Regions from separate parts of the Arsenophonus apicola genome, predicted to be linked through region 2. Evidence: predicted binding sites of a transcription regulator. Region 2 holds the regulator's gene; each other region holds the start of a gene.

Region 1 (10,861 bases), 700 kb from region 2:
ACGGCAAACTCTAACGGTAATTCAGAAAAGACATCTTTACAGAAGCCATTTACAATCATGGAAATGGCATCATCCTCACTAATACCACGTTGCAAACAATAAAAGAGTTGATCTTCACCAATACGGGATGTCGTGGCCTCATGCTCTAACTGTGCGCTACTATTTTTTACTTCGATATAAGGAAAGGTATGTGCGCCACATTCGGTACCAATTAACATAGAATCACATTGGGTATAATTTCTGGCGTTCTCTGCGGTCGGTAAAATCTTGACTAAACCACGGTAGCTATTTTGACTGCGGCCAGCTGAAATCCCTTTGGAAATGATAGTGGAATGCGTATTCTTACCAATATGGATCATTTTTGTGCCGGTATCAGCCTGTTGATTACCATTAGTTAAAGCAACTGAAAAAAATTCCCCCACTGAATTATCCCCTTGCAGAATAACACTGGGATATTTCCAAGTAATCGCTGAACCTGTTTCAGACTGCGTCCAGGACATTTTGGCATTTTCACCTTCACATAAAGCGCGTTTGGTGACAAAGTTTAAAATTCCACCGCTTTCATTCTGACCACCTGAAAACCAGTTTTGTACCGTAGAATATTTTACTTCAGCATCCTTATGAATGATAACTTCAACTACAGCCGCATGTAATTGATAACTATCTCGCACTGGAGCAGAGCATCCCTCAATATAACTAACGTAGCTGCCTTCATCAGCAATCAAGATAGTGCGTTCAAACTGACCTGTCTTAGCCGCATTTATACGAAAATAGGTAGATAATTCCATCGGGCAACGAACACCTTTTGGCACATAAACAAACGTGCCATCAGAAGCAACAGCAGAATTCAATGCAGCAAAAAAATTATCCCGATTAGAAACAACCGTACCAATATATTTTTTTACTAATTCAGGATATTGTTGGATCGCTTCACCGAAAGAGCAAAAAATAATCCCCAGTTTTGCTAATTCACTACGATAGGTTGTCGAAACTGAAACCGAGTCAAAAATAGCATCTACCGCAACCGATTTACCCTCACGTACTGGCACGCCAAGTTTATTAAATGCTTCTTCAACTTCTGCAGTTAGATAATTATTGCTATGCTCATTACCCTCGTCTGCTGATGAATCAGCATCAGTGTGGCAATTGTCATCGCAACTATTGCAGGAGGGTGCGGCATAATAACTATATTCCTGATAATTTAAATCAGGATAATAGCCTTTAAGCCAGTGCGGCTCTTCCATACCCAACCAATGTTGATAAGCTTCTAAACGAAACTGTAACATCCACTCAGGCTCATTACGTTTGGCTGAAATGGCTTTGATAACCTCTTCATTGAGGCCTTTAGCTAATTCATCCGTTGCAACCTGAGTGAAAAAACCCTCTTTATAACGATGCTCTGCTAACCATTGTTGAACATCGTCACCAATTTCTACATTACGCTGTGACATAATTTAATTCACTTAAATACCAAAGCTTTCACCACAACCACACGCGTGTTGAGCTTTAGGATTATTAAATTTAAATACTTGATTAAGTCCCTCACGAACATAATCAACCTCAGTGCCATCAATAAATGGCATTGCTTTTAGAGGCACAAAAAGTTTGGCGCCATTATTTTCAAACAGCAAATATTCTTTGGTTGGATTATCTATCAATGCAATGACATAACTAAATCCTGCACAGCCTGATTGCTTGATATTAATAGATAATCCCTGACTCGCAGGATTTTCTTTCATTAATTTACGAATTTGAGCAGCTGCTTTATCGGTCATGGTAAGGCCCTGCCAAGTTGTTTCATGTAAAGAAAAAGTATCAACATGCTCTGCCATTATTGACCTCACTAAACTAATATTTTCACTATATTACACTATGAGTGTAACTAGACTTTTTTTGCTTAATACTATATATGGTAATGATAACATTTCTCACTTCAACCATTTATTTTAAGAGGATATTTTTATTAGGGTATTTTTCCAGCAAAAAGTGGCATTTATTTTACTATTATTTGACAATTTTTAATTTATCAATAAATTTAACTTACTGATATATATTTTAAAATTAAATTAACAAGTAAATTTATATATATTCCAGTTGAAAAACAACCTGTTGTTAAACAAATTACTTTTGTTCTTAATCACAGGCAATTAAATTATTGCGGTTGTTAAACGGCATATACAGCTTAGTTTTAATTGTTCATCAAAGATTTTTATCGACCAGACCTGTTGCCGACGCCCAAGATGGATCGCACTACATACGCCACGCACTTTTCCTGAAGATACTGTTCTGATGTGGCTAGCGTTTATTTCAGTACCGACCACTTTTTGCTCTCCTTGAGTACAGAGATATCCAGCTATCGAACCTAAGGACTCAGCCAGTACTACCGAAGCACCACCATGTAATAATCCAAACGGTTGCATAGTACGCTGATCAACCGGCATTGTTGCTTCAATGCTATCATCATTGATACTTAACATAACAATTCCTAAATGGGATAACATGCTGTTATTATTCCAACTATTAATTTCTTCAAGGCTATAAAAACGTTGCCAAATCATTTAATGATCTCCAATAATGCTTGTAATGGATGTTTTATGGTTTCATTTTCATTCGTTTTACCTGGCTACGGCAGGAATAACCGGTCGCTAAACAACGTTTTTTGGGTAATTTTTGTAATCGATTTCCCCAAGATAAGGCATAAATTCCCTTTGAATTTGTCAAATGTTTAACTTCATGACCATAGGTTCCTGCCATGCCACAACAGCCAACATTTACATTGATAAGTTGACAGCCAAACTGAGCAAAAATTTTAATCCATTGCTGAACACTATCAGCGAGCAATGATATTTCGGTACAGTGACCCAATAAATACCATTTTTCAGTTGTTAACTTCGATACTACTTTTGATGCTAACGCTGTTATTAGCCACTCATTGACTAGTTTAACCTCGAAATCCCCACGTTTATTACCGAGGATCTGGCTATATTCATCGCGATAACAGAGCACTAAAGCTGGATCAATACCGACCATAGGAATTGATAATTTAGCTAAGCGATTAAGAAAATCCGCTGTCTTTTGTGCTGTTTTGGCAAAACGACTTAAATATCCCTTGATATGTAATGCTTTTCCATTAGTAGAAAATGGCAATAATATTGGTCGATAACCTAGTCTTTCAATTAAATAGATAAAATCAGCAACAACCTTAGCATCATAATAGCTGGTAAATGGATCTTGGACGATAAAAACAAATTGGCTACGCGCCTTTTGTGGTAAACTTTCTAATTGTTGCAATGACAGGGATAAGGCTGCATGCTTAACCAATTGTTGTTGTAAGCTGGGCGTAGAAAGCTGGGGAAGATCTGTTAATCCAATTACCTTGTGACTCAGAATTTGTATCCACCTTTGCTGCAATATAAAATTAAACCAGCGTGGTCGCTTTGCCATTAATGGTAAAGTTAATTCAATATTAGCTACAATATTGTCACTGATTGGTCGCAAATAACGGCTATAATAGAGCGCTAAAAATTTTGCCCTAAAAGTGGGAACATCAATTTTAACTGGGCATTGAGTTGAACACGCTTTACAAGCTAAGCAACCCGCCATCGCCTCTTTTACTTCATGGGAAAAATCATATTGTCCACACTTAGCACGCAAAGTGTGGTATAGGCGTGTTATTTTTTGTGGCCAAGGCAGTTTATAATTATTCATATCCTCACTAAATAACTTTAGATTTACTCCTTGTTTAACCTGTAGTCTTAACCACTCTCGCATTAAAGTTGCCCTTCCTTTAGGTGAATGAATGCGTTGTTGTGATATTTTCATCGAAGGGCACATTGGACTATTAACGTCAAAATTAAAACATAAACCATTGCCATTACAAGCCATAACAGATTCAAAAGTTTGCCTTATATTAATTGGGATAATGCGATCATAAGTTCCTCTTTTCACGGCATCGATCGGCTTTAAAGGAAGAGCTACATTAAGCGATGAACATATTTTGCCTGGATTTAATTGATTCAATGGATCAAATGCGGTTTTAATTTGACAGAGTATTTGATAAAGCTGGTCGCCAAAAAATTGGGCGCCGTAACTGGAGCGAAAACCTTTACCGTGTTCGCCCCATAATAAGCCGCCATATTTAAGCGTAAGTTGAGCAATTTGATCTGAAATTTGCTTCATTAATACTTCTTGCTGAGGATCACACATATCCATTACCGGGCGAACATGCAGTACGCCTGCATCAACATGACCAAACATGCCATAAGCTAAATTATTGTGATCAAGCAATGCACGAAATTCTGTAATATAATCGGCTAAATGCTCCGGTGGCACGCACGTATCTTCTACGAAGGGTATTGGTTTTGCTAATCCTTTAGTATTAGCCAACAGACCAACCGCTTTTTTTCTCATCGTATAGATACGTTCAATATCTGCTAATTGATGACATATTTGATAACCAAGGATGCCAGAATTACCTGCTAGAATTAGCTTATCCAATTGTGTGCACAAGTTGGTTAAATGCTGATTAATTTTTTCTTCGTTATCCCCACTAAATTCAACGATATTTAATGCAGATAATTTTTTTGCATCGTCATCGTTAACTAATTTACTCACTGAATGCCAGATAATATCTTGACGCGCTAAAGAGAGAATTTTAGCATCCACCGTCTCTACTGATAATGCTTTGGCTGCCAGCATAAACGGTGCATTACGTAATGCTGAATCAAATGAGTCATACTTTATATTAACTAATCGTCTTACTTTAGGTAATGGGGTAATATTTAGCTTGGCTTCAGTAATGAAAGCCAGCGTTCCTTCAGAGCCGGTTAAGATTCGGGTTAAATCAAATTGAGTCATATTATCGTCAAACACATGGCGCAAATCATAACCGGTTAAAAAACGATTTAAGCGCGGAAATTTAGCTAGAATTAGCTGTCGCTGCTGACGACAATGTTGATAAACAGTGCGATATATGCGGCCAATAGTAGATTGCTGCTGTGAAATACGCTCCGCCGACTCGACTGGCATTGGACCGGTTTCTAATACCTCGCCACTAAGTAACACCGCTTTAACACTCAGTACATGATCCGATGTTTTACCATAAACTAATGAACCTTGACCTGATGCATCAGTATTGATCATGCCACCCAAAGTAGCTCGGTTACTGGTTGATAATTCAGGTGAAAAAAATAACCGTAAGGTGCCAAAAATTGATTAAGCTGATCTTTTATCACGCCCGCTTCAACCCTAACCCATTTTTGGGCAATATCAATTTGCAAAATTTTTTGCATATAGCGCGACATATCAACCACAATACCCTCAGTCAAAGCCTGGCCATTGGTGCCAGTTCCTCCTCCTCGAGGGGTAAAGCTTAATGACTGAAATTGTTTATCACTGGCGAGTTTTGCCAATAGTTGAACATCGCTAGTCGAACGTGGATAGACAACCGCTTGAGGAAGGAGCTGATAGATACTATTATCTGTTGCCATAGATAAACGTTCAGCATAACTGGTCGTTAAATCACCGCTAAAACCTTTTTCTTTTAATATAGTTACATACTTGTTTACCTGTTGACTGATTTGATGAGCGCGTCCTATACGTGGGATCATAATAGTAGTAACTCTTTTTAATTAGTGTTCACTTTGCATTTTATGTACTATCTTTGATTGAGAGTACATACCAGATAAAATTTAGCAATTAACATTTTGTAAACAATACAGTTTTCATTATCACCCTGCTTTTATTAGTTACAAAAACATGATTAATCATGTAATAGATAAACGATAATATCTACCCGTCATTTTTTATAATCAGGCTAATATATGGAAAAAACGCAATCCCCTAATGATTTACCCAAATTTATTTTTAGTATAATTGCTATTTTATTAATGATAACAGCATGTTTTTGGGTATTAAAACCGTTCATACTTGGTTTTCTCTGGGCAGGCATGGTGGTTATTGCAACCTGGCCATTATTTAAAAAAATTGAAAGCAAACTATGGCATAAAAAATGGCTAGCCAGTATAGCCATGACACTAATAGTAATCTTATTGTTCGTTATTCCTTTTGCAATATTAATTGGCAGCATTATACAAAATAGTGCTCCACTAATTGAATGGGCCAAGTCGCCAACTGAAATAAGATTACCTGAATTATTGTGGTTAAAAAATCTCCCCTTGATTGGTAATAAACTCTTTTATGGTTGGCATACCTTAGTCGCTAATGGCGGTAATACATTAATTGCTAAACTACAACCGTATGTTGGAGAAGCAACCAGTTGGTTCTTAGCCCAAGCCATTAATGCCGGGCGCTTTATGTTCCATCTTATCGTAATGTTACTATTTAGTGCATTACTCTATCTAAAAGGGGAAAGTGTGATATTAAATATCCGACATTTTGCTATTCGCCTGGCAGGTACACGAGGTGATACCGCTATTGTGCTTGCAGGTCAATCAATTCGTGCCGTTGCGTTAGGTGTCGTTGTAACCGCATTAATCCAGGCGATTACCAGTGGTATTGGTTTAGCTTTAGCAGATATTCCTTACGCCGCAATATTAACAATTCTTATCTTTGTATGTTGTGTTGCCCAACTTGGTCCTTTATTGATTATGGTACCCTCCATAATATGGTTATTCTGGTCAGGCGACACCAGCTGGGCCATTATTATGATTGTATGGAGCATAATTGTCGCAACAATGGATGGTGTACTACGTCCAATCTTAATAAAGATGGGGGCAAATTTATCAATGATCCTGATCTTAATTGGCGTTATTGGTGGAATTTTATCATTCGGTGTGATTGGTCTTTTTATTGGCCCGGTAGTTTTAGCTGTCTCACATAATTTACTAACCGCCTGGATAAATGAGGTCGCGAGACCAACTAAATTATTAAACAATTTAAACAAATCTAATTTATATAAGAAAGATCCTTAAATAAAAAAGATTGACTTAATTAATATACTTGTTAATCATTATAGTTAAATTATTTAAAAATTGCTCCGCTAAAAATTTGCCAAAATATCGATAAATAGAGCGTAATTAAATTCGATTAATTTTAACATTAGTATGATTAAATAATAATCTTATATAATTATACTTGAAAGTAAAATTTTTATTGAGATAATTCTTAGTGATTAAACCTTAGAGTTATCTTAATCTAATGCTTATAGATTAACCTCTTTATGAATTATTGGTTTCAATTATTTTTAGCGTCATTATGCAATATAAAAATGATAAAACCTATCGAATATTGCTGTGTGTAGTCTTTGCCTGTCAGCCCATGATAGGCTTTTTTTTTCTATAGCAGTCAATAATATCCATTTTAATTAATTGATTTATAATGATATTATTCGGTTGCGTTTATCAAGTCTTAAGAGCGACTTTTATAAGTAAGATACTTATCGATAAATATTCATATTTTTAATTAAGCCTGACAAATATTGATTATTAATAAAACATACATAAACTTTACTTGTTATTCATTTCCCATTTATTGACTAGCCAATACCATATATTATTATTTGATTTCTATTATATAACAGCGAATAAAACTTATTCTATCTCATAATCTGGTCTGTCATCAGACCAGTCATAATTAAACATATAATTTACAAAATTAAACTATGTTTTATTCTTTAACGTCACTGGATATAAATAAAATAGTAAAAATAACCTAAAGTTAACAATAAATAAGTGAATAAAAAATCATGAAAATCAAATAAGAGTTTTGAGCGATAGCTACTGACTATAATATAAGCAAATATAAAATGTTATTCAAAAAATAACATTTTATTATATAATTGAATTTAGATTAAAAAACATATTTATTATCTATTATACCGTTCAATATATGAATAAAAAGCTATAAAAAACTAATAAAAATAACTGATTATTCTAATATCCTCTAAAACGATAATTACACTTTATAAAAATTATTTATATTTTTTCAACTATCCTTTATGAGAATAATTCTATTTGATTGTTTTTAAAAAAATTTTTGTAATTAATTATCATTATTTCACTTTATTACTGTTTATCTGAAGAGGAAAAAACTTGATTAACAACAAGACAATAATGATAATAATTATCATTACCATTATTTGGTTATACCTCTTCGATATGAACACACTCAGCCAAAGTAATCTATTTATTATGAATAAAATCAGCCAAAGTAATCTGCTTAATTCAGATGTTAAGCAAATATCAACTCCGGTAATTAATACCATTAATAGCCAACATTTATTAAATCAAAAAGGAATTGCGAATATCTACCATCAAGGCGAAATTTATCAATTACGCCAGACTAGAACAGGTAAATTGATATTAACTAAATAGAATTTATTTAACGCCAAGCCACCTAATGACTATCAGGCAGCCAACGTTTAGATCTACTATAATTATAGGAACGGATACTATGGATCTCAAGCAAAAAACTGCCTTAAAATCAATTAATTATATTAAGCATTCACTATATGGTGTACCTTGTATCATTGGACTGATCATTTCGCAACAATACTGGTCAAAATCAGACGACAAAACCATTATCATATATGCGGATAAAGCTATGCAAAATATCTCTACTACCGCTAAAACATATACTGTCATTGATACTAATCAGCCAAAATATCAATATGCAACTGATGCATTAGTTTTATTAAAAAAAACACCAGGAATAAGTCTTTCAGGCATTGGTAGTACAAATGGGCAAACTTTAAATATGCGGGGCTATGAAAGAGCTGGGGTTCTCATCACCATTGATGGTATTCGGCAAGATATTGATGCCGGCACAATCACGGGCACATTTCTTGACCCAATGTTGGTAAAAAAAATCATTACCATACATGGTAGCAATAGTTTACAGCATGGTAGTGGGGCATTGGGTGGGACGATTGCCTTAAAAACGGTTAATGCACAAGATTTGCTGGCACCAGAACAATCTCATGGTGCTATTTTGACATTAAGCCGTAGCCATAACGATCAGGGATATCAATATGGTAGTTTACTTTTTGGTAAAACTCACCAAGTTGATGAATTAATAGCATTTAGTAGACGAGCTAAAGGCTCCTTTCATTTAAGTGATGGCTCAGTTCCCTATAATAAGGAGGATATTTACAGTTTACTTGGTAAAGCAAACTGGATGATTACGCCGTCATATACAATTTCAGCTCAATTACGTTATTATAAAAATGATGGAATACAGCTTAAAAACCCAGAAATTGTCGAACCCAGCAAGTACAAAAATAGCCATTACGATCGTAATACTAGCCAACATGATATTCAATTAACACAGAAAATTTATCCACTTCAAGCAGAAAATTGGCTTATAGATTGGGATCTTTACTACAGTAAGGTGATAATCGAACAAAAACCCATTAGTGAGTGTGATGAGGAAAAACGCTCGCTAATTAGCAAAGGGAGCAAGATAACTAACTATTTTATCTGGGATCATGATCAGTTAGCGGCTCACCATTTCAACATTGGTAGCGAATTTAATCAACAACAGCAAGAGGCTAATGAACAAGCGGATTTCTTTCCACCAGCAACATTACGTAATATTGCAGTCTGGTTAGAGGACGAAATCCGATTAAACACCTTGCCTATCACATTTTCTATTGGCACCCGTTACTCTAACTATAGAAATGATAGTGATAAATACGGTAGCAATCAGAATTCTCAATGGACATCGCGTGGCGCAGTTAGCTTTACTCTAACAAACTGGCTGGAACTTTTCAGCTCTTATGCTGAAGGCTACAGAACACCTAGCTTAAATGAAATTTATAATGATTCCAAACACTTCGCGCGGGATTATTTCAAACCAAACCCGAATTTGCAACCTGAACGCAATCAGACAAATGAATATGGAATAAGCTTACAGTTTGATAATAAGTTACTAACTAATGACCGCTTACAATGGCGAACAGCCCTTTTTGATACTAAAGCAACTAACTACATCAAGACTGAAGTCTATGGCCCTATTCCACCGTTAGGGAAAACAATAAGCATTAATACACCCTCTGTGGTCATTCATGGTATCGACAGTAGTCTTAACTATACCACGCCTTGGTTTAATGCTGTGCTAGCTTACAATCACACTCATGCTAAAGACACCATAACAGGCATGAGCATTTCATCAATTCGACCAGAAAGTTTAACCGCTTCATTGGATGTACCGCTGGCTAATAGCGGTTTTTTCTTAGGTTGGGTTGGCCAATTTGCCGCCAAAACCAATCGTTCTGGCGATCGCAAAACCGGTAAAGATAAATATTCGCAACCTATTATGCAACAAGCGGGGTATGGTGTTAATGATTTTTATATCCGTTATCAAGGTGATGGTAAGTTATCAGGCATAGATACCACCCTATCATTAACCAATGCATTTAATAAGTCATATAGCTCATCATTAGGTGTTCCACAAGAAAGCAGGAATATACATTTTAAAATAAATTATCGCTGGTAATTATTTTTAATATGCCTACTACTAAGTCATGAGTAATTGATTACTTATTTTACTCATGACAATTAATTTTTATGGCACTCTCTCGCTTTATCCGTTCAAAATCTTGTCATAAATAGGTTATTTAGTGCAAAAAATAAACAAAACAGCAAAAATCAGACAATCTACAGCAACAAGAGGTTTATAGAGCCAAAGATTTCTATTTAAGCTATTAGTGCTAGCAAACAGGATTTTAGGTTAACAGACGAGTGAGAGGTAATAATTTATGCCGATGTTTAGCATCAGGCATAGCAGGTTAATGATAGCAATAAAAATATATGGATCTACACAATATACATAATAAGGAAATGAAAGTATGAACGATTCACTTTATAACCGCTACCAGCAAGTAAAACAGCAAAGTAACCTA
Region 2 (10,861 bases):
ACTTATCAAATTAATCGTCATGAAAATATATTTTCTGCTTTAGACGCAGTAACACAAGCAGGCGTAACTTCTCGACAGGAGGCTGCTGTTATTATGCGTAATACCCTTACTGAAGAAAGTGAAATTCAATTTTTATTAAAATCATTTGATCAAGGCAAATGGAAATTTAATTTACCGGTTTTAAAAAAACAATATAACCAATTGATGGGTTGGAAAACGATCCCAGCTTGGCCTCACCCAGCACTCTTTATCCGTGGCAGCCTTTCCGATTACATTAGCGAAAATTACCGCAAAGATATTCTTACTCAATTTCCGCAAGCTCAAGGCCAGATTATTTTAGGATGTGGTCACTGGGTACATGCTGAAAATCCAGCAGCTGTCATCCGAGCTATTCATCGTTTTCTGGCTATTCCTTCTGATAAATAATCAATCGCATACCATAATATTGCTTTTTTAATCTTGTTCATAAACTAATTTAAAACAAATAGTGACTTTAATTCAGTCTAAAAATATAACTAGTCTTAAAAACAGTAAGATCCTTTTTTTACACTTTTCATAATAAAATAAGTCGATAGAATAAACTTTCTAACTAAGTAATATAATAAAGCATTTTATTAATATTAAATATATTTATATGGCTTTATATTTTAATTTGTGGCTATTGACTATGGATGAAAATAATAAAAAAACGCTTTAATTAATTTCTATTATCATAAGACTAAATAATAAAATAAATATTAATGAATATAATAAAGAAATAATTCAAAATGATAATTTTGTTGATTGCACAAAAAAAATTCAACAAAAGTATCAAATTATATTAAAACAAAAACGCTGCCATAAAAAAGAGTTATCGCGTCTGATTCTACCTGCTATTTTTTATGATAATGATAATGTTCCATATATATTAGCCAGTTATAATGATGAACAAGTGTTAATACAATCTGCTGGCAATAAACCACCGGAAATTTGGCAGAAACAAGATTTTCTGCAACGTTGGAATGGCAATTGGCTTAAAATAAACCAAAAACAATCCCGCTTTGATATTCGTTGGTTTGTGCCTGAATTCTTAAAGCATAAACAGATATTTTTTGAAATCTTGTTTTTTTTCATTTGTATTACAAATATTAGCGCTGTTATCACCGATTGTTATTCAAGTTATTATGGATAAGGTGCTGATCCATCAAGCCTTTAGCACCTTAGATGTGCTTATTTTTACCTTAATAATAGCCGCTTTTATTGAAGTTATTTTAAAAGGTTTCAGAGAATATATTTATATCCATACCGCCAATCGTATTGACATCCGACTCGGATTAAAACTGATCAGGCATCTATTACACTTACCACTCTCCTTTTTCAAAAGCCGTCAGGTCGGCGCAATTGTAAACCGTGTTAGAGAACTAGAAACCATCCGTGAGTTTTTAACTGGTAGCATGTTTACTTTGCTGGTCGATGTTCTTTTCTTATTCGTCTTTATTTATGTAATGTCAATTCTATCAACAACATTAACACTTATTTTTCTGCTCTCAATTCCCTTTTATTTATTGCTGGCCTGGAAAATAACCCCAAAGATAGAAAAAGCAGCCGAAACACAATTTATGCATGCCGCAATCAATACCTCTTTTTTAACCGAGAGCGTGGCCGGCAGTGAAACCATTAAAAGCCTAGCTGTTGAACCACGTTTTATCCGCCGCTGGGATACACAAACTGCCGATATGGTTGCCAGTAATTTTCAAGCTCAACAAATAAACTCACAAGGCAGCCATATTGTTATTTTAATTGAAAAATTGACTATGGCGGTGATTTTATGGATTGGTGCAGCGGAAGTCCTAGCATTAAATATGACCATAGGCCAATTAATCGCTTTTCAAATGATGGTCTCTCACAGTAGTCAACCTTTAGGGAAATTGGTGCAATTATGGGGCGATTATATCCGTACTCGCGTTGCAATTGACAAACTAGCACAAATCATTAATTTACCAACCGAACAACATAGTGAAGGCTTACAACCGCAGTTAACCGGCAAGATCCACTTTCAAAATGTCGATTTTCGCTATCAACCAAATCTTCCTCTTACTATTAATCAATTTAATTTATCCATCAAAGCTGGAGAGATGATCGGCATTGTCGGTACTTCAGGTTCCGGTAAGAGTACTTTAGCACGTCTCTTATTACGTCTTTATACCCCAGAAAAAGGTAGCATATTACTTGATGATATCCCCCTTTATCAGCTCAATATCGCTACGTTACGCCAACAAATTGGTATCGTACTACAGGAAAATTTTCTCTTTAACCAATCTGTTTTTAACAATATTGCTCAATCAAAACCTGATGCAACTTTAGATGAAGTGATTGCTGCCGCCAAATTAGCAGGTGCGCATGATTTCATCTTAAAAATGCCTTTAGGTTACGACTCATTGATTGCTGAAGGAGGCCAATCATTATCAGGTGGCCAGCGCCAACGTATCGCTATTGCTCGTACATTACTAAGCAATCCTCGCATTCTGATCTTTGATGAAGCCACCAGCGCTTTAGATGATCAAACCCAAGCCATAATCCAACAAAATATGCAAAAAATTGCCCAAGGGCGGACCGTAATTACGATTGCTCACCGCTTATCAACAGTCAGTCATCACCATCATATTATTGTCATGGATCAGGGCAAAATTATTGAGCAAGGAAGCCATACACAATTATTGCAACTTAAAAAACATTACCACTATCTGTGGTCATTACAACAATCATTAAAGCAGCAGTAGGACACTTCATGACAAATCGCATTACACGGAAGTTTAAACAATTCTTTGTGCAATATAATTATGACTTCTTGCCCTCACATTTGGCGTTGATGAATAGCCCACCATCACCTTTTGCTCGTTTAACCGCACTGACCTTAAGTATGGGTGTTGTTATCACTATTGGTTGGGCCTACTGGGGGCTGCTAGATGTTCAAGCCACCTCAACCGGACGGCTTATCGTTTCCGGACACTCACAAGTTATTCAAGCTTATGAGCAGAGCCGATTAACGGAATTACATGTAAAAAAACGGGCAACATGTAAAAAAAGGGGAACCTCTGCTCACCCTTGACGCTCTAGGTGTTAGTCAGGATATCATCGGTATTTCTCATCAAATTGAGTATCATACGATTGAAAAATTGCTTTACCAATCGCTACTGGAAAACAAAATTCCCCATCAACAACTCAGCTTTCATCAATTAACAAAACGCCAACAAGAAAAAATTAGCAAAAACTATCACCATGAAAAAGCCCAGTTTGATGCGCAAGTTGCTAGCTTAACCTTTGAAATTGAAGTTAACCATACGTCGCAAAAAGCAAAAACCAATGATCTCAATGTGCTCTTTTTACTACAAAAGAATATCAAGCAGCGTTTAGAAGCCCGTAAAACATTAAGTCAAAAACAGATGATTAGTAAATCAGAATATTTAGAGCAGGAAAAAGAGTTATTAGAAATTAAACGTTTAATTGCCCAACAAAGCTCTGAACTAAATATTTTAAATTCGCAAGAAAAAAACCTAAAAGAACGGCTTAATGCTTTCCAATCACAAAAACAGCATGAATGGAATGATAAAAAAAAACAATCAGAGATCCAGCTCTCAATGCTAGAACAAGAATACGCAAAATTTGATGAGCGCGAACAGTTAGAAATTGTACGCTCACCGGTTACTGGCACCGTGCAACAATTAGCCACTTATACCTTAGGGGCAGTATTACAACCGGCACAAAATTTGATGGTCATTGTACCCGATAACGATGTACAACTTGCCGAAGTTAAGATCTTAAATAAAGATATTGGCTTTATTCGCCCTGGGCAAAAAGTTGCTGTCAAAGTCGACGCCTTTCCTTACACACGTTATGGCACTATTGAGGGAGAAGTATTATCAATTTCACGTAATTCGGCTCAAGATGAACAACTAGGTCTTATCTTTCCAGCGCAAATCAGTCTGAAACAAAATAATCTAATGGTTGATGGTCATGCAATTGATATCACCCCAGGTATGTCTATTGTGGCAGAAATCAAAACCGATAAACGGCGTGTGATAGATTATCTATTAAGCCCAATTCGTGAATACCTGTCTGAATCCATGCGGGAGAAATAAGCAATGGAAACTTTTTCTACCGTAGCAATAGCTAACAACACCACTAACCAAGCCTTAGATGCCATAACTTGGCTTGGTAAACAACTTAGTAAATCCATTACAATTAAACAATTAACTCACTCCTTAGGATTAGAATCTCAACATCTAACCGACTGGCAATTACGAGAGTGTGCGGATTTTATGCAATTAAAAAGTAAAGTAAACTTTCTTACACCTACTGAGCTGGAGCATATCCCGTTACCCGCATTAATTGAAATAGAAGGAATATGGTGGGTATTTACCCATATAACGCACCAAATCATTGAAGTAATAAATCCGTGTTCAGAGAAAACATTAACTTTTCCTCATCATAATAATCCAAATAATCCAATCAAATTTAAAGTATTGCTGGTTGCAGAAAAAAAATTAACTACCAAAAAAATCAAGTTTGGATTAGATTGGTTTTCCCCATCGGTTCTTAGACAAAATAAACAACTAAGAGATATTTTTATACTCGCCAGTGTAGTGCAAATATTTGCCCTTATTCATCCAATCCTTTTTCAACATCTCATTGATAAAGTCTTGGTAGGTCGTAGCCTAAATAGCTTACATGTTTTGGCATTTGCTATGGTTTCATTAGCCATAGCCGAACCTATTTATAGCTTTATTCGTAATAAAATTTTTAATCATACCTCTGGCCAAATTAATGCTGAATTATCTGGCCGCTTATATCGTCATTTATTAGGACTACCACTCGATTATTTTAGACAGCGACAAACAGGACAAATTATTGCCCGAGTTCGTGAAATGGCGCAAATTCGGCAATTCCTCACTGGCTCAACTTTAATGTTGTTTATCGATCTGTTTTTTGTCACCTTATTCATTGCTGTGTTGTTCAATTACAGTGCACTGCTCGCTGGTATCGTCGTTGGTTCATTAATAATCTATTTTATCTTTTGGTTATTAATTGGTCCCATTATCCGAAAACGGGTAGAAAAAGAGTATGAAGCTCAAGCCGATAATACGACTTTTCTTACTGAATCAATAACTGGCATTGAAACCATTAAAACAACTGCCACAGAGAATAGGTTTTTACAACGCTGGCAGAAAATTTTAAGTCACCAATTACAAAAGAGCTTCCAGGTGCAAAAAAGCGGTGTGATAGCCAGTCAAATCATTACCCTGGTTAATAAAATAACTACCGCTATTTTATTATGGTTTGGTGTTAAAGCCGTCATGCAAGGCCAACTCAGTCCAGGAGAATTAATTGCTTTTAATATGCTTAGTGCCCATGTTACCCAACCGATTCTTCGGCTGGCGCAGGTATGGCAAGATTTCCAACATACCCTTATCGCCCTTAAACGTGTTGGTGATATTCTTGATGAACCTACCGAATTTGGCCAAAAAGGGTTAACTAATACCGCATCTATTGAGGGTAATATTGAATTTAATCATATCAGATTTCGTTATGCTAACGACATGCCAGAAGTATTGCAGAATCTATCCTTGTCAATTAAAGCCGGACAATTTATTGGTATCACGGGCCCTTCAGGATCAGGAAAAAGTACCTTAACGAAACTATTACAACGACTTTATATTCCCCAGCAGGGTCAAATTACGATTGATGGTATGGATCTGGCTGTCGCCGATCCCATGGCTTTACGTCTTAATATGAGCGTAGTACTGCAAGAAAGTGTTTTGTTTGCTGGCTCCATAGCAGACAATATCCGCTTAAGCCAGCCGGCAGCTTCTGACGAAGCCGTGACCCAGGCCGCGCAAATGGCAGGCGCACTGGATTTTATTCAACAACTTCCGCACGGTTTCAATAGCCAGTTAGCAGAAAGGGGGATGAATTTATCAGGTGGCCAACGGCAACGTATAGCGCTTGCCCGTGCCCTGTTAACACAACCACGCATTTTAATTCTTGATGAGGCCACTTCTGCGCTAGATTATGACTCAGAAGCCGCTATCATGAAAAATATGCATTATCTGTCTGCTGGTCGAACCGTAATTAGTATTGCCCATCGGCTTAATACCATCCGTTATGCTGACAAAATTTGTGTGATAAATGAAGGACAAGTCGTTGAATGCGATAGCCATGATAATCTACTTAGGTTAAATGGGTTTTATGCTCAACTCTGGTATCAGCAAATAGGATCAAAGGCAAAAATAAACGCTTAAACATGACATGAGTCGCCAGTAAGCTCACATGTATCTGTTTTACTGGCTATGTCTAATTTAACTTGCTCACTAATAGATTGCTTTATCAATAGGATATATTTTATCTGATAGTAGCGATAGTTATCATGCTAGGGTATGATTGTTTTAAGTAACTAGCAAATTTCCATCAACATTTAAATTATGGCAAAAGAGCAGACTGATCGCACAACCCGGGATCTATTCGCCGATGAACTTAGACCAGGGCGTCCGAAAACCAATCCCTTATCTCGACATGAACAATTAAAAATCAATAAACGAAATCAATTAAAACGTGATAAGAGCAAAGGCTTACGTCGTGTCGAATTAAAAATCAATGAGCGTGCTGTTGCAACATTAAATATGCTAGCGCAAGAACAGAAAATAAGCCGTAGTGAACTAATAGAACAAATATTACTGACACAATTAGCAAAGAAAAAGCAATGAATTGCAGTTTTATTGGTTTATTTTGTCTAAAACACACAAAATTGACAGAATTATGCAGTTATTTTCGTCAAAATAATGGTCATTTAATTATTTATTAATCAACTGTTATTATCTTTCCTATTACTACTATTAGTAACAATAAGATAACTAAACAACGCAAATTAAAATTAAGAGGTTTATTTACTTTATGGCAATCATAGGTATCTTCTTCGGCAGTGATACTGGCAATACAGAAAATATTGCCAAAATGATCCAAGAAAAGCTTGGCGGCACTGATATTGCTGAAATTCATGATATTGCTAAAAGCAGTAAAGAGGATATTGAAGCATTTGATATTTTACTATTCGGTATTCCTACCTGGTATTATGGTGAAGCACAGTGTGACTGGGACGATTTCTTTCCGACATTGGAAGAAATTGATTTTGACGGTAAGCTGGTCGCTATTTTTGGTTGTGGCGATCAAGAAGATTATGCCGAATATTTTTGTGATGCTATGGGTACCGTAAAAGAGATTATTGAACCTAAAGGGGCTAGCATTATTGGCCACTGGCCAACTGAAGGTTACCACTTTGAAGCATCAAAAGGACTTGCTGATGACAATAACTTTATTGGTCTTGCCATTGATGAAGACCGGCAACCGGAACTAACCGATCAACGCGTGGAGTGTTGGGTAAATCAAATAATCGACGAGCTTGAATTGCAAGCCATCATTGATAGATAAATGTCATTTTTTTGTACATGATAATTCCTGCAAATTGTGTAATGATATTAAGACATATATAATTGTAAAATTAGTTTGAAAGAAACAGTATGCTACTGTTAACAATGTTTTGATATTATTGAATTCACTACTAATGCAACAAGGTAGGATCCGCATGACCGACAACAATAAAGCATTGAAGAATGCAGGGCTTAAAGTAACGCTTCCACGTTTGAAAATTTTAGAGGTATTACAAGAGCCAGAGTGCCATCACGTCAGTGCGGAAGATCTCTATAAAAAACTCATTGATATGGGGGAAGAGATTGGCCTCGCAACGGTTTATCGTGTTCTAAACCAATTTGATGAAGCGGGTATTGTTACTCGCCATAACTTTGAAGGCGGTAAATCAGTTTTTGAACTGACACAACAATATCACCACGATCACTTAATTTGTTTAGATTGTGGTAAAGTTATTGAATTTAGTGATGAATCGATTGAAACAAGACAAAAAAACATCGCCGAACGTCATGGTATTAAACTCTCTAATCACAGTCTCTATCTCTATGGACATTGCTCAAAAAAAGACCATTGTGATGAAAACGACTTGGGGCACCCTGCCCGCAATAGTAAAGAAGAAAAATAACCCTGCCTATCACTGTTTTTGTTATTAATCAGATAAAACAACGAAGCCCGCAGGTGCTAGCAACACCTACGAGCCTCTGACCACAACATTAACAGGAGTAATGCTATGGCTAGTAGCAATAGTATTATAAACACATATCTAAAGCGCAATACTTTCCTTCACTATCATACCCATAAGATAGGCTCGAAAAGCTAGTTATTACGCTTGATTTTCATATTGGTGAGAGAAAAAGTGCAAGCCCACGCGATATTGACCACGTTTCCATTATTACTTATCTGTCGTCAATCATTGGGGGTGCACAATGCTGTCTGATAGCAATATTCTTTTTTCCGAATTAGCTAATGTGCTTCGCAAGCTAGATATCTCACATTTGAGTACCGATGATATCCTACAGTTAGCAAATAGCAGCAAAGAGTGTTGCGCTGGATTATGCCATAATTTACATTTTCTGGCGAAAACCTTGCTTTCTTTGGCAGATAATAAAGTATCAAAGTTCTCTATGGCTAGCCTATGTCAATTAGGTCATGGATTGTCAGCTATTGCTATTTTGCTACCTGCTTTAATTCAACTACAAAAATCTGTTGAACAACAAATTAGCAATATTCCCGAGGATTAATATTAATCGTCGCTTCCATTTTGATTATCAATGGAAGCGTCAATAACGTTTATTTCTCTTTTACAATCCTGCGCACACAGCTTGAAAATGTATTCATTACATCAAAGAAATATTTTAACACTGATAAAAATAGGGTTAAAAAACGCTAGCAGCTATGTTCTCAAACTGCTTGCTGATACAAAGTACGAATATGATTTACATATCTGCTATGTGCGGCTAAGGCGCTATCTTTTTTCTCCGCTATCTGCGGAATAATTTTAACGCTACCAATATGATCAACCGCAAAAAATTTATCTAACTTTGGAATAATATCACCATCGATATAGTAGTGATTAATATTAGCCTTAACTTTTTTTAAGTTGGCTAAATTGCTATATTGCGCTAACAAGTCGTTCTGTAAACCTAAGCCAAGTTGAGCGCTGCTAAAACATTCTGCTCGAATAGCCTTTTCTGTAGTAGATACTTTCAGCGCAGAATAAGCGGCTAAGCCTCCGCCTAATGAATGACCGCTGGTTGAAAGACTATATTTTTGCCATTTCTCATGTTGCATAAGTAGTTGCAAATGATGCAGTAGCTGGCTAGCTTGCTTATAACAAGCAGGAATGTCACCAAACACATTATTAATATTCGCATTGCATTGATTAATAAAAGTTCTCGGATTCTTCATATAACGCGGCGCTCCACCACTTACCGCTTCACCACTGGTGGTACCACCAAAAACTAAGCGAATTTCCTGCCTAACTTTATTGTGAAAAATATAAGCGACTAATCCGGTTTTACTATCATTTAATAAACCATGCTGCGGATACAGTTTTATATTGCTCTTTTTAGATAGGAAGCTGGCCAATTCACGATCGATCCCCCACTGGGTGGCTTCTAATGTGGCAAGGTTACGGTTGTACACAAAATCAGCTAATAACGCATCATGATAATGTTGCTTGATGCTGGCTTTATTTAACAGGAGACTTAATTTTTGACAAGTATGCAACTTATTTAACGACGTTTTTTGTTGTAATATTTCCACATTACTATTATGGATAGTCTTTAATGAAGAGAGCATATTGTCCTTAGGAGATATTAGCTGCGACTCTTTAGGCAAAAACACATTTTTTATTAAATAGCTTGAATTGATAAAGTTTGGCATGGCATAACATCCTTATTAATGGCCAATGGGTCAGTTTAATAATTATATTTGCCAAAGAGTGATTATCTTGTTTTAACCAACTAGAAATCTATGACTTAAAGCCATATTTTTCTATTTAAAAAATATACTACCCAAATAAACCCTCTCTCTTCTTTTTAATAAAAAAAGCGTGGTTATCAACCACGCTTTTTATAGTGACTATCAATGATATAATTTCTTAGCTGGCTATTTTTGCCCAACTATCTCTTAACCCTACCGTGCGATTAAATACCAACTGTTCAGCCGTATGATCATGGCTATCAGCACAAAAATAGCCCTCGCGTTCAAACTGATAAGCTTTTCCAGCTTGCGCGGTAATTAAACTTGGTTCAACAAACCCACGCCGAATCACTAAAGAATCTGGATTAATAACGGCTAAAAAGTCCTCTTCTGCGGCAGGATTAGGCACCGTAAATAAGCGATCATACAACCTGATTTCTGCTGGCAGCGCATGTAATGCACTTACCCAATGGATAACCCCTTTGACTTTACGTCCGTCGGCAGGATCTTTATTTAATGTATCAGCATCATAAGTACAATAAATCGTAGTAATATTACCTGCTGCATCTTTATCAACCCGATTAGCCTGTACAATATAAGCATTACGTAAACGCACCTCTTTACCTAAAACTAAGCGCTTATATTGCCGATTAGCTTCTTCACGAAAATCAGCCCGATCAATATAAAGTTCTCGACTAAATGGGACTTGACGGGTACCCATCTCAGGTTTGTTCGGGTGATTATACATTGTCAGCATCTGCTCACTAGCAAGCATATTTTCAATCACTAATTTTATTGGATCTAATACCGCCATGGCTCGTGGTGCATTTTCATTTAGATCATCACGAATGCAAGACTCCAATGCTGCCATTTCAACCGTATTATCTTGCTTGGTAACGCCAATACGCCGACAAAACTCACGAATTGATGCAGCCGTATAGCCACGCCGACGTAAACCTGAAATAGTTGGCATTCTAGG
Region 3 (10,861 bases), 440 kb from region 2:
GAAAAAGAGCGGCCTGATGCGATTTTACCTACAATGGGTGGACAAACTGCTTTAAACTTTGCTTTAGAATTAGAGCGTAAAGGCGTATTAAACGAATTTGCTGTTACTATGATTGGCGCAACGGCTGATGCAATTGATAAGGCGGAAGATCGTCAGCGGTTTGATAAAGCAATGAAGAAAATCGGCCTTGAAACTGCTCGTTCAGGAATTGCCCATTCCCTGGAAGAAGCATTAGAAGTGGTAGAGCAAGTAGGCTTCCCCTGTATTATTCGCCCTTCATTTACTATGGGCGGTTCGGGTGGCGGTATTGCTTATAACCGTGAAGAGTTTGAAGACATTTGTCTGACCGGTTTAGATCTTTCACCAACCAATGAATTATTGATAGATGAATCGTTAATTGGTTGGAAAGAGTATGAAATGGAAGTGGTTCGTGATAAAAATGATAATTGTATCATTATCTGTTCTATTGAAAATGTCGATGCGATGGGGATCCATACGGGAGATTCTATTACTGTTGCTCCTGCACAAACATTAACCGATAAAGAATACCAAATTATGCGCAATGCATCGATGGCAGTGTTGCGAGAAATTGGTGTAGAAACAGGTGGTTCAAATGTTCAATTTGCCGTAAATCCTAAAACTGGTCGTTTAATTGTTATTGAAATGAATCCCCGGGTATCACGTTCATCGGCCCTGGCATCTAAAGCAACTGGTTTTCCTATTGCTAAGGTTGCAGCGAAACTTGCGGTAGGTTATACCCTTGATGAATTAATGAATGATATTACCGGCGGGCGCACACCCGCTTCTTTTGAACCTTCTATTGATTATGTCGTGACTAAGATCCCGCGTTTTAACTTTGAAAAATTCCCGGGTAGTAATGATCGTCTGACAACTCAGATGAAATCTGTTGGTGAGGTCATGGCGATTGGGCGAACTTTTCAAGAATCTATGCAAAAAGCATTGCGTGGATTAGAAGTCGCCGCAACGGGTTTTGATCCTAAAGTAGATTTAGATGAATTCGACTCGTTAACCAAAATTCGCCGTGAATTGAAAGACGCTGGAGCTGAACGTATTTGGTATATAGCCGATGCATTCCGCGCAGGTATGTCTGTGGATGGTGTGTTTAATTTAACTAATATCGATCGTTGGTTCTTGGTACAGATTGAAGAACTTGTTCGTTTAGAAGAGAAGGTTACTGAGTTTGGCGTTAATGGATTGTCAGCAGAGTTTTTGCGGCGCTTGAAACGAAAAGGTTTTGCCGATATTCGTTTAGCTAAATTAGTCGGTGTTTCTGAAGCTGAAATCCGTAAATTACGTCATAAATATAAATTGCATCCTGTTTTTAAGCGAGTTGATACTTGTGCGGCAGAATTTGCTACCGATACCGCTTATCTCTATTCCACTTATGAAGATGAATGTGAAGCCAATCCTGACAGTACCCAATCTAAGATTATGGTACTAGGTGGTGGACCAAACCGCATTGGTCAAGGAATTGAATTTGATTATTGCTGTGTTCATGCTGCGTTGGCGTTACGTGAGGACGGTTATCAAACAATAATGGTAAACTGTAATCCTGAAACAGTTTCTACCGATTACGATACTTCTGATCGTCTCTATTTTGAACCAGTGACGTTAGAAGACGTATTAGAAATAGTTAGGATCGAACAACCTGCAGGTGTAATTGTGCAGTATGGTGGCCAGACACCATTAAAATTGGCACTTGCTCTGGAAGAAGCGGGCGTTCCTATTATTGGCACTAGCCCAGATGCGATTGATCGCGCTGAAGATCGTGAGCGGTTTCAACAAGCCGTGACCCGTTTAGGGTTGAAACAGCCAGAAAACGCCACAGTTACCACTATTGAACAGGCTATAGAAAAAGCTCACAGTATTGGTTACCCATTAGTTGTACGTCCCTCTTATGTTTTAGGCGGACGCGCAATGGAGATTGTCTACGATGAAACTGACTTACGTCGGTACTTTCAGACAGCAGTCAGTGTTTCTAATGATGCACCAGTATTGCTCGATCATTTCCTCGATGATGCCATTGAGGTTGATGTCGATGCTATCTGTGATGGGGAAGCCGTTTTAATTGGTGGTATTATGGAGCATATTGAACAGGCTGGTGTTCATTCTGGTGATTCTGCCTGTTCCTTGCCACCTTATACCTTGAGTCAGAATATACAGAATGTCATGCGTAAGCAGGTAAAAAAACTGGCTTTTGAATTACGCGTTCGAGGATTAGTGAATGTTCAATTTGCGGTTAAAAATAATGAAGTTTATTTAATCGAAGTGAATCCGCGTGCTGCGCGTACAGTGCCTTTTGTATCAAAAGCAACAGGAATACCACTGGCAAAAGTGGCCGCTCGCGTCATGGTTGGGCAATCCTTAGCAAAACAGGGTATAACGAAAGAAATTATTCCACCTTATTATTCGGTAAAAGAAGTTGTATTACCATTTAATAAATTCCCTGGGGTTGATCCTATTTTGGGACCAGAAATGCGTTCGACCGGTGAAGTTATGGGTATAGGTCGTACTTTTGCCGAAGCATTTGCTAAAGCCATGTTTGGTTGCTCTTCTACAATGAAAAAATCTGGACGGGCATTACTTTCAGTCAGAGAAAATGATAAAGCCAAAATTGTTGATTTAGCAGCTAAATTAATTGAGCATGGTTTTGACTTAGATGCAACTCATGGTACTGCAATTGTGTTGGGTGAAGCAGGAATTAACCCGCGTTTAGTTAATAAAGTACATGAGGGACGCCCTCATATTCAGGATAGAATAAAAAATGGTGAATATAGTTATATTGTCAATACGACTGCCGGTCGCCGTGCAATAGAAGATTCGAAGCTTATTCGTCGAAGTGCATTACAATATAAAGTAAATTATGACACTACTATTAATGGCGGTTTTGCGACAGCGATTTCCCTCAATGCTGATCCTACGGAGCGGGTTATCTCTGTCCAAGAGATGCATAAAATGATCGGGCGTTAACTTTTATTACTATTTAAAAAATGGCCCTGTTAAATGGGTCATTTTTTATTCTGTGCCAATAAAAGCCGTGATATTTATTTGGCTTTTTTATGTTTCCAATATACAACAAGTGAGCCAATCAATCCGCTAATGAGTAACAGAATAGGTAAGAATATTAAAATATTCATGACAATATTTTCATGGCGTTTAATAAAAGGAATTTGATTAATTGCGTAGCCTAGAGAAACAATGATCCCAATCCATAATAGACCACTAAGCCAATTGAATAATTGAAAGCGACGGTGGCTTAAGGTTGAAAGTCCGGCTAAAACCGGCAATAGTGTGCGAACAAAAGCTAAAAAACGACCGAACAGAAGCGCATATAAGCCTTGGTCGTTAAATAATCGATTTGCACGATCGTGATACTCTTGTGGGATCTGTTTTAACCATTGTTTTATTACATTCGTATCACTAAGCCATCGCCCCTGTAAAAAACCTAACCAACAACCTAGGCTAGCAGCAATAGTTAAAATAATAATTGTCGGAATAAAGGAAAGAACACCTTTGGCAATCAAAGCACCGGAAAGAACAAGTAGTGTATCTCCGGGCAGAAATGCTGCAGGAAGAATACCGTTTTCTAATACAATAATGGTAAAAAGCACCGCATAAATAATCCATAAAGTATCGGGATTAATTAATTTAGCAAAATCATGATGCCAAATTGCCATCACGATTTCATTGAGAACTTGCATAGCTTACCCTGTTAATAACCACCAATGAAGAACCGATATAGTTGTCAGTTTACCTTAAAAAACTGGATTATGTTGGATTTATTCACGCGTTTATTATAAAAGCAGTTGGATAGAAAGTGCCTATCTCAGAGTAAAAATATTAAAGATGGCAAATGTATGTTGCGGCTATCTGTTATTAGAACAAATCAAATTGCTGCAAACTTATTGATAACAGGTAAATAAATAAAAATTTCATCAAATAGTAATGATAATTACTATCAAATGATTTAATGTCTGGTATGATCAGTAAGTTTTTCATAATGTAAGTGTGGAAAATAAAAATTTACTACGAATAGATTAGCTGGCATAAGCTATGATCAGCTAAAAGGATCGCGTTAAATAACAGAAGAGTGATAGCCAACTGATGCGTAAATTGATAGCTTCTATTTTATTGGCAATAAGTTTGATAAATGTAACTTTCGCCGAGACAAATCCGGTAGGTCTGTCTGAGCAGTTTCAGCCTGTTAATATACCTAATCAGCAAGATATATCCATTGCTAATCAAATTCCAACGACTTCGGCCAATGGAGAGCAACTAAGCGAGAAAGATCTTGCCACTGAAAAAAATGTAGCAACACTACAACAGGAACCTAACTTATTAACTGCACAAGGAGGATTTGATCAAGATCTTTCGATTTGGAGTATGTATCAGCATGCTGACGTGATTGTAAAAGCCGTCATGTTAGGATTAATTTTTGCTTCAATTATTACCTGGGCTCTATTTTTTTCAAAAAGCATCGAACTGATTGGAGCATACCGACAGCTTCGAAAAGAACAGCAAAAACTATCTAAAGTAAAATCACTCGATGAAGCGATAGGAATTGCTGCAACATTTAAAAAAAGTAGTATTACTCGAAAATTATATGATGAAGTTGTGGCGGAAAAAACATTATCTGCCGGCAGTCGTGATTTAAATGGAACCAAAGATCGTGCCAGTTTTCGCCTTGAAAGAGCTGTTGCTTCAATTAGTCGTTATATGGGGCGAGGTAATGGTTATTTAGCAACCATAGGGGCAATTTCCCCCTTTATTGGTTTATTTGGAACGGTTTGGGGAATTATGAATAGCTTTATTGGTATAGCTCATTCTCAGACGACTAATTTAGCGGTTGTTGCCCCTGGCATAGCAGAAGCTTTGTTAGCTACGGCAATAGGACTGGTAGCTGCGATACCAGCAGTGGTTATTTATAATTTATTTGCGCGCATGATTAATACCTATCGTGGACAACTGGGTGATGTAGCTGCTCAGGCTACGGTATTGTTAGGTAGAGATTTGGATTTAGCTGATAGTAAAAGAGAAAGGTAAGTACTTATGGCGATCCGTTTGAACGATGATTTAAATGATAATGGTGAAATGCATGAAATTAATGTTACACCATTTATTGATGTAATGTTGGTTTTACTGATTATTTTCATGGTTGCGGCACCTTTAGCAACAGTCGACATTAAAGTTGATTTACCCGCTTCTACGGCTAAACCCCAACCTAGACCGGAAAAACCGTTATTTTTAACAGTGAAAGAGAATGGTCAAATGTATGTTGGAGAGCAAAATGTTTCTCAGGAGCAATTGGCATCAGCTTTGGATCAGATAACTGGTATAAATAAAGAAACCACTATTTTTTTTCAAGCAGATAAAACAGTAAATTATGAAAGAATAATGGATGTAATGAACTTATTACGTAAATCTGGTTACCTTAAAGTGGGATTAGTTGGCATGGAGATGTCACAGAGCACAAAATAGCGTATTGCTAATATTGTCCACTGGGTAATTAAATACCCAGTGTTGATTTATATACGTTAGTAATAAATCAATAGTATAATATATTTTTTATATTCTATAAACATATTAATTGCATGGTTAATAAATTAGATAATTAATAATTTCAAATTTATTTATATTACAAAATAATAAACTATTACTTAGAATAAAAATATTTTAATAAAAAACTTATATTTATTTTTTATATAATTTATAGTTATTAATTTCATTTTTCTTAAACTAATAAGTTAGAAGTAAGCGTTGGTAAGTTTTTTATTCATATAAGTAGTTGACTTCTATTTATAGCATAGATAAAGAGAATGAATGTATTTAAGAAAGTTTAGCTTAATGTACGCTATAATTACCTACAAAAAAATAAGGTAATTTAATTGCCTTGTCAGATAAAAAATAATTTAATAAAAAATACTTGCATAAAAATAGAGTTTAATTATAGAATAATTATGCTAAATATTAGATAATATATTATTAATATTGTAGATAATTACTATTAGAGTAGAATAGTTGTGTTTATAAATCATTTGTACAATTAATATAGTTATGCCTGCAATGGAATTTATATCTAATAACCATAAACCATAGTCATTTTTTAAGCTGGCTATGATTTAAAGCAAGTTTAGAAATTTTAATGGGCTGACTTTTCAATAACTACATACAGCAAAGTATATCAATAATATTTAACTACAGTAATATTAACGTTATCTAGCCAAGATAACGTTTTTTTTAATCTATTTAATATGTTCCATATAGAAGTTGATATATTCAATTATCCATCTTGGTAAATAATAAATTTTTTATTTACTTTTTAATTTATGATTATTATTGATTTTAATGGAATTTTCAGTCGAATATAACTGAAACAGTTAGTATTATAATTTTTAGTGATAGAAAATTAATCTAACTATGATTAGTCATAATCTATCGGTTGAAAAAATTTGTCATAAAATATATATAAGTTACCACTTATAATTATATTTTATTCATTTATACAAATAAATGTATAGTGATATGCGTTTATATATCATCCAGTCTGGGAGGCGAGGGTGAATCTATCTAGTCGATAAAACTAAACTGGCGATTAAAAATCGCCATTCCTAGTGGTTTATTGCATTACCAAGTCAAGCTAATTAAATGTTCATTTCTGCACCGAATACATCAATTAGGCATTTTATCAGTGCACTAATTTCGTTTGTCATCAAAATATAGTCAGCATCAAAACGTTGGGCAAAATCTGTTTTATCAATATCATCATTTTGTTCTTTTATCAGATCACTAAATTTTAGTCTTTTAATTGTTCCGTCGTCGGAAAGAATAAATTGAATACGCTCTTCCCATTCTAATGCTAACTTTGTTACTCGTTTTTTAGCTTCAATGTGGGCGATAATTTCATCACAGAATAAATCTTGTTTTTTACAACGTATCACTCCATCTTCTTCAACGGGTGCTTTTAATTCAGCTTCATCCATTAAACTGAATCCATTAGCAGGTTTGCCAGAGCGCACCCACTCCGTTAAAGTTAGTTCGATCGGATTTTGATAACTTAAAGGCACAACCGGAAGCGAGCCTAATGTTTTACGTAAAAATGCCAGATTATCTTCAGCACGTTTAGTACTCGCTGCATCAACAATAATCAGGTTATTGGTTATATCTAACCAGATATAAGTATGACTGATTTTACTAAAGGCCCTGGGTAAAAGTGCATGCAGGACTTCATCTTTTAATGGATCTTTTTCGCTTTTTTTCAGTTTTCGTGCTTGGGCTGTTTCTATTTTCTTAATTTTAGCTTCTAACTCTTGTTTAATAACCTGTGCTGGCAGAAGCTTTTCTTCTTTTTGGACGCAAAGTAAAATTTGGTTATTAACCGTGTGTATTAGTGCTTCACTGTGAGATCCCATCGGTGAAGTCCAGCCCATTTTCATGATATCTTGGCTTGTGCATGGGCTATAAGCCAGGGTGGCAAGTTGTTTTTCAAGCTTATCTACGGATAATTTGAATTCCCGATTTAAGCGGTAGATCATTAAATTTTTAAACCACATCTCAAGGCTTCCTCGTTATTCCTTATTTAAAAATTGGGGATATGATAACGGATCACACTCTTCGACCCTAGTTTTCAATCGCTATTTTTATTGATTAAGTCAGTTTTAATCGATTTTATCCATCCGCATAGGTTATTTTTATCTTTAATAATTATTTAATTAAATGGTAAATTACATTTTTAAAATATAGGCTAATATTCTGTCATTAATTATTTTTAATGAAATTTTTATTGCTTGATACTGGTTTTTATAATCGATTAAAAAAGAGGGTAAATAATGTCTTATTTTTTTGATTAAATTATTTAATAAATTTTTAGAGGGATCTATTGCCAGAAATAGAATATAAAAATGAGATTATTTTTGCCATAAAAATAATATTTTTGCTGTATGCTTAAAGGTGATTTATTGTAAACTTACTGATTTTATAAGCTTGTTTTTTATTTATGAGGGTAGGGTTATTTTAATAAATTATTTTTAATTCATTTTATAAAATATTTTCATTTTATTATTTTATTATGATTTTTTAAATACTAAAAGCAAAGAAAATTATTTTATTATTTGAAATTGGCATTTTTCAATTATTTTGTTCAGCATAAATTAATGGGTATTTTTATGGCAAGAAAATTAAAACCCATCATAACATTTATTGCTACTTTATCTTTAGCAGAGATTTCACAGGCAACAAGTATTTATGATGATCAATATACGCGTTTTGATATTTATGGGCAAATTAGATTATTAAATAGCTGGGATACGGAAAAAAATAGAGCCATGATTGGCGATGATGGTAGTCGTATTGGTTTATTTGCCGAGCATAAGCTGCCTCATGAGGTTAAAGTATTTGGCAATATTGAATTAGGTTTAGATACGCAAAAGTCGAATAGTAATAATCCTAACAGCCAATTTGAACTCTATAATCGGGTTGGCTATGTTGGTATTTCTCATGCAGAATATGGGAAAGTACAATTTGGCCGTACTTATGTTCCTATTGATTCAGTTGCTAAATCTAATTTAGGTTATAACAATACTGGTGTGCTCTATTTTGCTGATGTACTGAGTCGAAATACCGGTATATCTTCTGGCTATGTAAAGCAAGAAAATGGCAATACCATTTATCGTGGTACTGGACGGGATATTTTTACCCTACGTTTGCCCCATACTATCTATTTAGAAACACCTTCATTTAAAGGCGTAAAGTTTGCAGGCAGTTATTCTAGACCCTCGGAAGGCAGTGGTGAGCGTGATTACAGTGATATTCTTCATGCTTACTCATTGGGTCTTTTTTATCAGAACGCTTTAGGTTTCGAACTGGCTACTGGTTGGGCTGAAGCGGTGGGTGAAAAAAACCAAACAGGAAAAAAACCGCAAGACAAAATGTTCGCATTGGGGGTCAAATATATTTTTCCTGATAAGACCGCTTCAATTGGAATTGATTATGGTCGGTTACAATCAACGAATGTAGTAGTCGCCAGGAAAACACTGACGCCAACATCGGTGACAGGGGATTGGTCAGCTCATCTCTACAGTATTGGCGCAAAATGGCACTGGCCAGAATCAGATACAGGCTTATATGCCGGTTACGGACTAAGATCAGGCGATAAAAAAACCTTTGACTATCCAAAGCAGACTTATACGTTAGGTGTAGATAAAGACTTTGCAGTAATGAAAAATAAGCAATTACTTTTATATATGGAAATGGCGTATAACCACCTTCATAGTAAAAATCAAGCTTATGAGAAAGATAATTGGTTTTTGGTTGAGACAGGTTTGCGTTTCTTTTTCTAACCAATTTCATGAAAATTCACCCTAATGAATGATAGCGATTTAGTCTATTATATAAAGGTAAAAATTATAATAACAGCCAGAATGGCTGTTATTTTTTATATTAGATTCAATGGCAAAATCACTATATTTGGCAAACCATATCTTATCAATTGTTATCTTAATGGTATAAGAAAGTCACTAAAAACGCATAGTGTTTTGCTATACTAATGCCGACTTGCTAATAGTTAGTAACGATTGGACAAAATAAATTCTGCTGCAAGTTGTGTTAATTTTCACCAAATACTTTGAAGCGAATGTTATCGTCAATATAGGTTTTTTCATTAGCCGGTTGTTTAATTGCACCAAAGACTAACTGAGCACGTAATTTCCACGAGTTTGGGATCTTCCAACTGGCATGCACTTTTTCATCAATGAGTGGATTGTAGTGTTGCAGTGATGCGCCCACTTTTTCTTGTGCTAGACTCGCCCAAACCGCATATTGTGCCATTCCGCTACTCTGTTCTGACCAAACAGGGAAGTTATCGGCATAAAGTGGGAATTTTTGCTGTAATTCTTTGATAATATTTTGTTCTTCAAAAAATAATACCGTACCTGCGCCGGCAGCAAAACTATCGATTTTTTTCTCTGTGGTAGTAAATATCTCTTTAGCAACAATTTCTTTTAGCGTTTCTTTGGTAATATTGTGCCACAGTTTTTTATGTTCATCGCCTAATAAAATAACCACCCGCGATGTTTGGGAATTAAATGAAGAAGGTGCTTCTTTAACGGCTTCTTTAACCAATTTAATAAGTCTTGCTTGAGAAATAGGTAATGAGTTATCTATATTGTAAATGGTTCTTCTTTCTTTCATCATTTCTATAAATTTGTTTGGCATTATATTCTCCTTATATTAATAAGGTCATAAATTGATTGTGCGCAGCTAGGTTATTGATAACTATAATCGGACTGACAAAAAATCATAGATAAAAAATTTAACTATATAGTTCAAAAATTCAGTTATTAATTAATTTTGTGAATTACATACCAGATCTCATCTTAAGTTTAAAAATTTGCAACTTAATAAAATTGGCGACAATAATTCATTAAATGGTTATAAATATGAAATAATAGTGCCAATTAATTTGATAATGAAATAATGATAGGATCAATCATGGTAAGACGTATTCTGGTCGTCGAAGATGAAACTGCGATCCGTGAGATGATTTGCTTTATATTAGAACAGAATGGATTTCAAACAGTTGAGGCAGATGATTATGATTCAGCAATCGCGCAGCTTATAGAGCCTTATCCTGCACTTATTTTGCTGGATTGGATGATCCCAGGTGGTTCGGGCATCCAGCTTATTGCCCATATAAAACGTGATCAACTGACGCGAAATATTCCCATTATGATGTTAACCGCTAGGGGAGAAGAAGCAGATCGGGTACGTGGTTTAGAAATAGGTGCAGATGATTATCTTACTAAACCTTTTTCACCTAAAGAGCTGATTGCTAGGGTAAACGCAA

Evidence for each region. Region 2 encodes Fur, which represses iron uptake genes when iron is present. Its sites were predicted from a motif close to ATAATAATGAGAACNACTATCAA; they were not measured.
Region 1: sufA (Fe-S cluster assembly scaffold SufA) is a predicted target of Fur. The motif match lies at 1,910-1,932, and genes of this name have one in related genera.
Region 3: exbB (tonB-system energizer ExbB) is a predicted target of Fur. The motif match lies at 3,961-3,983, and genes of this name have one in related genera.

What each region holds. Positions count from the first base shown of each region.
Region 1 covers NZ_CP084222.1:1,551,118-1,561,978, reverse strand. The annotation lists gene sufB (Fe-S cluster assembly protein SufB) at 1-1,451, opposite strand, end outside; gene sufA (Fe-S cluster assembly scaffold SufA) at 1,464-1,835, opposite strand; gene LDL57_RS07335 (hotdog fold thioesterase) at 2,148-2,558, opposite strand; partial or broken gene ydiJ (D-2-hydroxyglutarate dehydrogenase YdiJ) at 2,555-5,609, opposite strand; gene ydiK (AI-2E family transporter YdiK) at 5,823-6,932, shown strand; gene hemP (hemin uptake protein HemP) at 8,151-8,333, shown strand; gene LDL57_RS07315 (TonB-dependent receptor domain-containing protein) at 8,413-10,455, shown strand; gene LDL57_RS07310 (hemin-degrading factor) at 10,808-10,861, shown strand, end outside.
Region 2 covers NZ_CP084222.1:2,254,686-2,265,546, forward strand. The annotation lists gene LDL57_RS10705 (alpha/beta fold hydrolase) at 1-426, shown strand, start outside; partial or broken gene LDL57_RS10710 (peptidase domain-containing ABC transporter) at 701-2,759, shown strand; gene LDL57_RS17970 (hypothetical protein) at 2,768-3,088, shown strand; gene LDL57_RS10715 (HlyD family type I secretion periplasmic adaptor subunit) at 3,075-4,118, shown strand; gene LDL57_RS10720 (type I secretion system permease/ATPase) at 4,122-6,278, shown strand; gene ybfE (LexA regulated protein) at 6,459-6,740, shown strand; gene fldA (flavodoxin FldA) at 6,928-7,461, shown strand; gene fur (ferric iron uptake transcriptional regulator) at 7,616-8,083, shown strand; gene LDL57_RS10740 (hypothetical protein) at 8,385-8,699, shown strand; gene LDL57_RS10745 (Tle-like phospholipase domain-containing protein) at 8,860-9,843, opposite strand; gene glnS (glutamine--tRNA ligase) at 10,061-10,861, opposite strand, start outside.
Region 3 covers NZ_CP084222.1:2,698,752-2,709,612, reverse strand. The annotation lists gene carB (carbamoyl-phosphate synthase large subunit) at 1-2,991, shown strand, start outside; gene LDL57_RS12870 (DedA family protein) at 3,066-3,722, opposite strand; gene exbB (tonB-system energizer ExbB) at 4,126-5,064, shown strand; gene exbD (TonB system transport protein ExbD) at 5,071-5,499, shown strand; gene rdgC (recombination-associated protein RdgC) at 6,663-7,571, opposite strand; gene LDL57_RS12850 (porin) at 8,184-9,356, shown strand; gene LDL57_RS12845 (nitroreductase family protein) at 9,622-10,230, opposite strand; gene phoB (phosphate regulon transcriptional regulator PhoB) at 10,507-10,861, shown strand, end outside.